2 regions of the Isoalcanivorax pacificus W11-5 genome follow, and region 2 is predicted to be linked to the other one. Evidence: predicted binding sites of a transcription regulator. Region 2 holds the regulator's gene; the other holds the start of a gene.
What was found. Region 2 encodes sigma-54, which starts transcription at its own class of promoters, with help from an activator protein. Its sites were predicted from a motif close to TGGCACNNNNNTTGCTNT; they were not measured.

Region 1 (4,288 bases), 2.1 Mb from region 2:
GAACGCGACACCGCCGAATACCTGAAAAAATACCTGGCCTGGTTCCACCCGGACTTTATTGGCCTGACCGGCACCCCCGAACAGGTGAAGAAAGTGGCCGCGCAATACAGCGTGGTGTACCTGGCCGTGGGTGAGGACAGCGAGGGCGGTACCGAATTTGCGCACAGCGATTTTGTTTACCTGATCGACCGGGAGGGCAAAGTGCGCAAGCTCTATCCCGTCGACGCCGAGCTGGAGGAAATCAAGCATGACCTGCGGACGTTGCTTTAAATCGTTGCTGCTGGCGGCCGTTACACTGCCGGTGCTGGCCAGCGCCGCCGATCTGCACATCGAGAACGGCTGGATTCGTGCCGTGCCGCCGGTGAGCACGACCACGGCCGGCTACTTCACATTGCACAACGCTTCGGATCAGGACCGGGTGATGACCGGCCTGACCACTGATATCGCCGGCGCGGGCGAAATGCACACCATGGCACCCCAGGAAGACGGCACTCGCCGCATGCGGCGCCTGCCGGAAGTGCCGGTGCCCGCTGGCGAGACAGTGGTGTTCGAGCCGGGTGCGAAACATTTGATGCTGTTCCGTTTGCAACGGCCATTGGTGGAAGGCGAAAAAATTCCGGTTTGCCTGACGTTCAGTGAAGGCGAGCCGGTATGTGCGGAGTTTGAAGTGGTGAAGCCTTAGGCGGGCAGCGCCATAGAGATAAGAATCGGCCCCGCAGGACGGGCTGCTTGCAGGTAAACAGCGAGGACCAGGGAGATTGTCCTGCGGGGCCGAAAAGGTGGGCTCTCTCACGAGAGCCCTGTTGCAGTGCTTGCAGTGGATCTGGTTTAGAACACGAAGCTGTAGGAAACGTGGAACAGCGGATCCTGATCGTCGGTCACGTCAGCCAGGTCGTCAGAATCAACCACCTTGGACAGCGTGAAGGCCAGGTTCTCAATCGGGCTGTAGCTCAGATCAATGTGGGTGTAGTCAGTGTCGTCCGCATCATTGATGGTCTGACCTACCAGAAAGCCAAACTTGTCATAAGCGTAGCCAAGGGTGACGTAGGTGAAGTCACCAAAGGCTTTGTCACCGTCATCGTCGTTCGCATAGCTGGCGTAGTAGGTCAGACTGAAGCCGCTCATGCCCAGACCCAGGATAAAGTCACCAGCTTCACCAATCCCTTGGTCGATACCTGGATAGATGTAGCTGATGTAGGAGACGTCATAGCTCAGGCCACCGGCCTCGCCAGCAAAGCCCGCATAGACGTCATATTCACCGCCAACGGTGCTCAGAGCGCCTTCGGAAGAACCCCAGATGCCTGCGTACAGGCCGGATTCGTGGCCATAGTCCAGGCTGCCGTGGATTACGCCGGCGCTGTTGGAAACATCCTGACCACGCCACAGATAAAAGCTGGAAGCACCCAGGCTGGCGCTCACTTCCGCGTTGGCCACCATCGGTGCAGTCATGCCGGCCCCAGCCACAGCAGCAGCGATCAAAGTCGTTTTCAGTACGTTTTTGCTTTTCATCCGATTCAACCCTCTTGGTCCGTTTCTGTTCATACCTGAGCGCTGCGGGTTTTCCGTCAGCCGCTGTTTGAAGGTAAAGCACAGACCGTGCCAGTCCTGTTATTGGTTTGTTAACAACAGCTTAGGGGTGTGGTGTCGGGAGGGGGTAAAAGTGGGGTGTTTCATGGTGGTGCGCCGCACCAAAACAGGGCCTGTCATGGTGCGGCGAAGTGTTGCTGATTAGCGACATTCCCAGGGAGCGCGTACTGCGTCCGGTGCGGGGGTGCCATCGGCAAGGCTGACTCCGAGGCCACACTGGCTGCCGTCGCGGACAAAATGAACCGAGTAGGTGGCGCCTGCCTGCGGGGTAAAGCGGACGGCTGCATTGCAGCGGAATGGCGCCGGATTCCCCATTTCCCGTGTTTCCCTGAACTGGACACCCACTCGGACTGGCTCGCCTGCGGGTAGGGACGCAGGTACTTCGGCGCTCTTGCGAAGGGTCTCGTTCAACTGCGAAATCGCCTCAGAATCAAACGGGTTTCGCGACAGGGCATAGCGGGTGGACTGGAAGCCTTTCCCAGGCACACACACCATGGGCTGTGCGGCCACATTGTTGCTGGTAAACACCACCGTGGCGGTGTCGCTGCCTTCCGGGCCGTGGTAGTGGCTGCAGCCACTGGTGAGGGCAACAAGGGAGGCAAGCAGTATCGGGCGCATCATGGTCTGGCTCCTGCAAAGGGCATGGCGATGGGGAATGACAGCGAGTCTAGCAGGCTGCTGCCTGCAGTGGTGCCCCGTGCCAATGCAAAAGTCGCGCCAAATTGGTGCGTGCGACTGTGCTTTCAGCCGTCCTGGTCCTGTTCGGTGAACCAGGTGCGGATCGCTTCCCGGGCCAGGGCCGGGCGCTGGCGGGCCAGCGGGATCCAGTTCTGCCAGTTGTCGGTGGCGGCCAGCAGGAAATCGAACAGCGGCAGGTGCTGGCGCAAGACGCGGCTTTGCCGGTGGGCGATGACCGGATTGAAGTAGCCGAAGAAATCGAACATCTGGCGCGGATTTTTGCGCACCCAGAGCCAGGAGCCCATTTCCAGCGTGAACGGCAGGAACATGTGATGCGGGTGGCTGGTCAGGGCGCCGTCGTAGAGGTAGTCCCACAGATCGCCATGGGTGGTGTAGTTCACCGACTGCGGTTCGATGATATAGGGATGATGGTTGGGGTAAGTCCTTTCCAGCAGCCGCTTGAGTGTGAACACCTCAGCGATATGGGCGATGGGCTGGTGGCTGCGCGCATAGCAGCACCATAGCCGGTCGCGGCGGCCAAAGCCGCTGTGGCAGTCCACGCTCAGGGAAAACGGCGCATTCAGCATGCGCTGGCGCACCACCCGGATCACCGCCTGTGCTTCAGGTTCCATCGGTGCATCGCGCCTGCCCCGGTACCAGGGCAGGCGATTGCTGATGCGGTGCCCGCCAACCAGGAACGGCACCTTGCCGATGGCATCGATGGGCGCGTTGCGCATCAGGTCGACGCCGCTCGGGTTGCTGCGGGTGCGCTGCCAGATGCCGCCGGGGTTGATCATCGGCATGAAAAGGATGCGCACCCGCTCCAGCCGGCGCGCCATCTGTTCGTCCCAGTCCAGCCGCTGCACCAGCGAATGCAGCCACGACAACAGCACCTGGCTGCCGATCCGTTCCACGCCGTGCACCCCGCCAAAAAAGCCGATGACGGGGGCGTTCCTCGACTGGCTGCCCAGTTCAATCACTTGCACCGGCAAGGGTAACCCGCCGTGCTGCACGGTCAGCACCGTGTCGCAGCGCAACCAGCGCGCCCCCTGGTGCAGCAGTTGCTCCAGTTGAAGCTGTTCGGGCAGATGACGTTGCAGCAGGTAGAGACGCTGTTCGATCGCGGGGTAATCGGGCATGCCGGCAGTCGCTTCCGTCCTGGGGCTGGCGCGAAAAGAAGGCCAGCATGCCGGCCGGCCATGACAGTCTGATGACGGCGTGCCCGTCACCAAACCATGACGCAACTGTCACAGGGGCGTCACTGCCGCCCCCTAGCCTTCCGTCACATGAGCGTAATGGAGCGACACTCCCCGTGATCAGGTTGCTGCCGCGTTGCCCGCAACTGGAACACTCCCCGCCAGGCCCACTGGCCGGCACGCTACGCACCGGTGATCTGCTGTTGTTTGCCGGGCGTGGGCCGATCAGCGATACGATCCGCTTTTTTACCCGCAGCCACTGGAGCCATATCGGCATGGTGGTGCGGTTGCCGGAACACGACACACCCCTGATTCTGGAATCCACCACCCTGAGCGAATCGGCCGATATTCATGTCGGTGCGCCGGTGGCGGGTGTCGGGCTGGTGCCGATCATGAAGCGGATCGAGGAATATGACGGCGATATAGCGCTGCGCCGGCGGCTGGGTGAATCGCTCACGGATGCCCAGCAACGCATGGTCGCGCGCATCGCGCGCCGCCTGCACCAGCGACCTTACAAGAATTATGTGCTGACACTGGCCCGCGATACCGTCACGGGGTTCCGGCGCCGGCCGGATTTCTCCGGCATGTTCTGCAGTGAGCTGGTGGCCGAGATCTACCGGCGTCTGGGCTGGCTGGCGCGGGAACAACGGCCAAGCCTGCTGGTGCCGGGGCATTTTGGCTCGGAGCGCATGACGTTGCGCCAGGGAAGCCTGGCACCGCCGGTCCTGCTGCGTGCGGCTACAGCCAGCGCCGTACCCGCGCCCGGTAGGCCTGCCATGCCTCGCCGAATTGCCGCTGGTGAAAGGCTTCCTCTGCCGCAATGACGT
Region 2 (4,288 bases):
CGTGCAGGCCAAGGCGGTTGATGATATGCAGTTCGGCATGCAGGGCGTCGGGCACCTGGGGCTCCTTGAATAATGGATGAGCGGGACGGGCAACGGTTGCCGGTCACTCCAGTTGCAGGTGCCGTACCTGGGCCGGCCAGCCGGCCTTGCGCAGACGTTCGGCCAGATGTTCCACCAGGTACACGGACCGGTGGCGGCCACCGGTGCAGCCGATGGCCACGGTCATGTAGCTGCGGTCGTTGGCTTCATAACGCGGCAGCCAGCGCAGCAGCCAGTGTTCCAGGTCGTCCAGCAGTTGCGCACTGTCGGGCTGGGCGTCGAGGAAATCGATAATGGGAGGCTGGCGGCCGTCGAACGGCCGCAGCGCCGGGTCCCAGTGCGGGTTGGGCAGCATGCGCGCGTCGAACACCAGGTCGGCATCCGGCGGCACGCCGTTCTTGAAACCGAACGATTCCAGCAGCAGTGACAGCCGGCCTTCACGTTGCGCCACGCGCATGCGGATCAGGTTGCGCAGGCTGTGCGGGTCCAGGTGGCTGGTGTCCACCAGCAGGTCGGCGGCGCCCTGGATGCTGGCCAGCAATTCGCCTTCGTGTCCGATGGCTTCCGAGAGAGACATGTTCTGGTCGCTCAGCGGGTGCCGGCGGCGGGTGGCGCTGAAACGGTTGAGCAGGGTGTCGTGGTCGGCGTCGAGGTAGATGACTTCGCACGCCACGCCCTGTGCTTTCACCTGCGCCAGCAGTTCGGCGAAGCAGGGGAGCTGGCTGCGCAGGTTGCGTGCGTCAATGCCGACGGCGACGCGCTGGATATCGTGGTTTTCTTCGCGCAATTGCGTGGCCAGCGTCGGCAACAGGCCCAGCGGCAGGTTGTCGACACAGTAGAAGCCCAGGTCTTCCAGTGCCTGCAACGCGGTGGTCTTGCCCGATCCGGAGCGGCCGCTGAGGATCAGCAGTTTCATGCAGCAGTCTCCCGTGAACGCCGCACTGCGGCGGCTGACGACATACGGCAGTCAGGGTATCAGGAAGCGAGTTGCAGTTCTGCCTCGGAATCGACGGCGGTGCGATAAAGATGGCTGGCGGAATTGGCGCCACGCAGGCCGTCGCGGAAGCTTTGTTCGTTAAAGAGGGCGGCGAGGTGGCTGAGCGTCTTGAGGTGTTGTTCGGGGTTGTCTTCGGGGACCAGCAGCACGAACACCAGGTCCACCGGGCGGCCATCGACGGCATCGAAATCGATCGCTTCGTCGAGGCTGATCAGCATGCCGACCGGCTGCTGGCAGGAAGCCAGACGGCAATGGGGAATGGCGATGCCTTCCCCAATGCCGGTACTGCCAAGGCGCTCACGGGCAATCAGGGCTTCGAAGACCTGTTGCTCCCCCAGTTCCGGGTTGCCCTGTGCGGCAAGCTGGGCAACCTGATCCAGCAGGCGCTTTTTGCTGGCGCCATGCAGGTGATAGTGGGTTCTTTCCGGAGTGAGCAGTTCCCGTACGCGCATGATGGTGCCTGATCGAGTCGGTTAGTGGCCGTGGTTACGGTTGACCGACTTCTCCTTGTGTTTGAGGATCTGTCGGTCGAGTTTGTCAGTCAGCATGTCAATCGCGGCATACATGTCTTCCGCCTCGGCGGTGGCGAACACCTCGCCGCCTGCGATGCGGATGGTCGACTCCGCCTTGTGCGTCTTCGGCTCCGGCGACAGGATCACCTGGATACTGGTGATGTGGTCGAAGTGGCGCTCAAGGCGGTTGAATTTCTCGTTCACGTATTCACGCAGGGCGTCGGTGATATCCAGGTGATGGCCGCTGATATTGATCTGCATGGGCTGACTCCTGTACAAGCTGTGTGATCCGCCGTCCTGCGGGGCCGGAGTGTAGCCTGTTCCTGAGGCGCTTGGTACCGCTGACGCTCCTGAGGCGCTACACCAGCCGCTTGCGCTCGCTGGACGCCGGAATTCTCATCGCCTCCCGGTACTTGGCGACTGTGCGTCGTGCCACCTGAATCCCCTGTTCGTTGAGCAGGCTGGCAAGCCGGCTGTCGCTCAGCGGCTTGCGTGGACTCTCGGCGGCAATCAGCTTCTTAATGATGGCACGAATGGCGGTACTTGAACATTCGCCGCCGCCGTCCGTTCCCACATGGCTGGAAAAGAAGAATTTCAGTTCAAACATGCCCCGTGGCGTGAACATGTATTTCTGGCTGGTGACGCGGGAAATGGTCGATTCGTGCATCTCCACGGCGCTGGCGATGTCGGCCAGCACCAGCGGTTTCATGGCCTCTTCACCGTATTCGAAGAAGCCCTGCTGCACCTCGACGATGCGCGAGGCCACCTTGAGCAGTGTCTCGTTGCGACTTTGCAGGCTTTTCAGGAACCAGCGCGCTTCCTGTAACTGGGCGCGCAGGTAGCTGTTGTCCTCTTCGCGCTGGCTCTTGCCGGCCAGGCTGGCGTAGTGGCTGTTCAGGCGCACTTTGGGCAGGGCCTCGCCATTCAGTTCCACCAGCCAGCGGCGGCCGCGCCGGCGCACGATCACGTCCGGCACGATGTAGTCGCGTTCACCGCTGCTGATGCTGTCGCCGGGATGTGGATTGAGGCTGCGCAACAGACGGATCACCTCGATCATCTCGTCTTCGTTGACAGCCAGGTGCCGGCGCAGGGTGGCGAACTCGCGGCTTTCCAGCAGTGGCAGGTGACGGGTCAGGGTCAGCGCCTGCTCGCGCCAGAGGGTGTCTTCGGGCAACTGGCGCAACTGGATGGCCAGGCACTCGGCCAGGTCGCGGGCGGCCACGCCGGGTGGATCGAACTGCTGTACCCGGTGCAGCACGGCGATCACTTCGTCTTCTTCGGGGAAGCTGTCGTCGGGGGCGTCGTCGCCGAGCATCTGGCGGGTGGCCTCGGCGATGTCCTCCAGCGTGCTGGTCAGGTAACCACGGTCGTCCAGGGATTCGATGATGGCGTAGGCGATGGCGCGGTCGGCGTCGCTGATGACGGCCAGGTTGAGTTGCCAGAGCAGGTGTTCATCGAGGGAGGTGGTGCCGGCGGTGCGCTCTTCCCAGGCGTCCATGTCGTCGTCGCTGGCGCCCGCACCGGAGGATTCGGTGTACGGGTCTTCCCAGTCGGTGTCGACTTCACTGTCGAGCTGGGCCAGGGTCTCCGGGTCTTCGCCCGTGACTTCGGCCAGCTCCGTGTCGTCGCTGGTGTCCTGGTCGTAGGGGTCGTTCTCTTCCAGTTCCAGCAGCGGGTTGGTGTCCACCGCTTCCTGGATCTCCTGGCGCAGGTCAAGCGTCGACAACTGCAACAGGCGAATCGCCTGCTGTAGTTGTGGCGTCATGGTCAGGTGCTGACCTATCTGTATCTGCAGACCCGGTTTCATGCGGATTTGCACTGCCCCCGAAGTGGTACGAAACGAGGGGCAGCATAGCAACTAGCAATTTCCGTGCCCATTCTTGAAAAAAACAAGGGGAAGGGGTAGGGCGTTGATTTTGCACCGAAGTGGTGCATTGGCGGGTGGTGCGGAAGGTGTGCGGGGGCTGCCGGCTCAAAAACAAAAGCTCGTAGCCCGCCGCTCGCAGCTCCCTGGCTGCACGCCCGGCGGGCGTGCTTCAAAGCCTGAAATCGGCGCCGAGGTAAACGTCGCGCACCTTCTGGTTGGCCAGGATGGTGTCGGCATCGCCGGCGGCGATGATGTGGCCTTCGCTGACGATGTAGGCGGTGTCGCAGATATCCAGTGTCTCGCGCACGTTGTGGTCGGTGATCAGGACGCCGATGCCACGGTCGCGCAGGTGGCGGATGATGCCCTTGATGTCGTTCACGGAGATCGGATCAACACCGGCGAAGGGTTCATCCAGCAGGATGAAGTGCGGATCGGTGGCCAGGCCACGGGCGATCTCGGCGCGGCGGCGTTCGCCACCGGAGAGGCTCATGCCCAGGCTGTCGCGCAGGTGGGTGATGTGGAATTCCTGCAACAGCTCTTCCATGCGCTGTTCGCGCGCACGCTTGTCCAGGTCCTTGCGGGTTTCCAGGATGGCCATGATGTTGTCGGCCACGGACAGGCGGCGGAAGATGCTGGCTTCCTGCGGCAGGTAGCCGATGCCGCGCCGGGCGCGGCCGTGCATCGGCAGGGCGGTGATATTGTCGCTGTTGATGGTGATGTAGCCGGCGTCCGGCGGCACCAGGCCAACGATCATATAAAAGCAGGTGGTCTTGCCGGCCCCGTTCGGGCCGAGCAGGCCGACCACCTGGCCGGCTTCCACCTGTAACGAGACGTCTTCGATGACACGGCGTCCCTTGTAGCTTTTTGCCAGGT

Region 1: S7S_RS13615 (TorF family putative porin) is a predicted target of sigma-54. The motif match lies at 1,585-1,602, and genes of this name have one in related genera.

What each region holds. Positions count from the first base shown of each region.
Region 1 is NZ_CP004387.1:3,072,289-3,076,576, reverse strand. It holds gene S7S_RS13625 (SCO family protein) at 1-270, shown strand, start outside; gene S7S_RS13620 (copper chaperone PCu(A)C) at 248-682, shown strand; gene S7S_RS13615 (TorF family putative porin) at 829-1,509, opposite strand; gene S7S_RS13610 (hypothetical protein) at 1,729-2,208, opposite strand; gene S7S_RS13605 (M14 family zinc carboxypeptidase) at 2,331-3,404, opposite strand; gene S7S_RS13600 (C40 family peptidase) at 3,578-4,285, shown strand; gene S7S_RS13595 (methyltransferase family protein) at 4,200-4,288, opposite strand, start outside.
Region 2 is NZ_CP004387.1:965,195-969,482, forward strand. It holds gene S7S_RS04545 (HPr family phosphocarrier protein) at 1-55, opposite strand, end outside; gene rapZ (RNase adapter RapZ) at 104-955, opposite strand; gene ptsN (PTS IIA-like nitrogen regulatory protein PtsN) at 1,015-1,488, opposite strand; gene hpf (ribosome hibernation-promoting factor, HPF/YfiA family) at 1,510-1,809, opposite strand; gene S7S_RS04565 (RNA polymerase factor sigma-54) at 1,907-3,355, opposite strand; gene lptB (LPS export ABC transporter ATP-binding protein) at 3,585-4,288, opposite strand, start outside.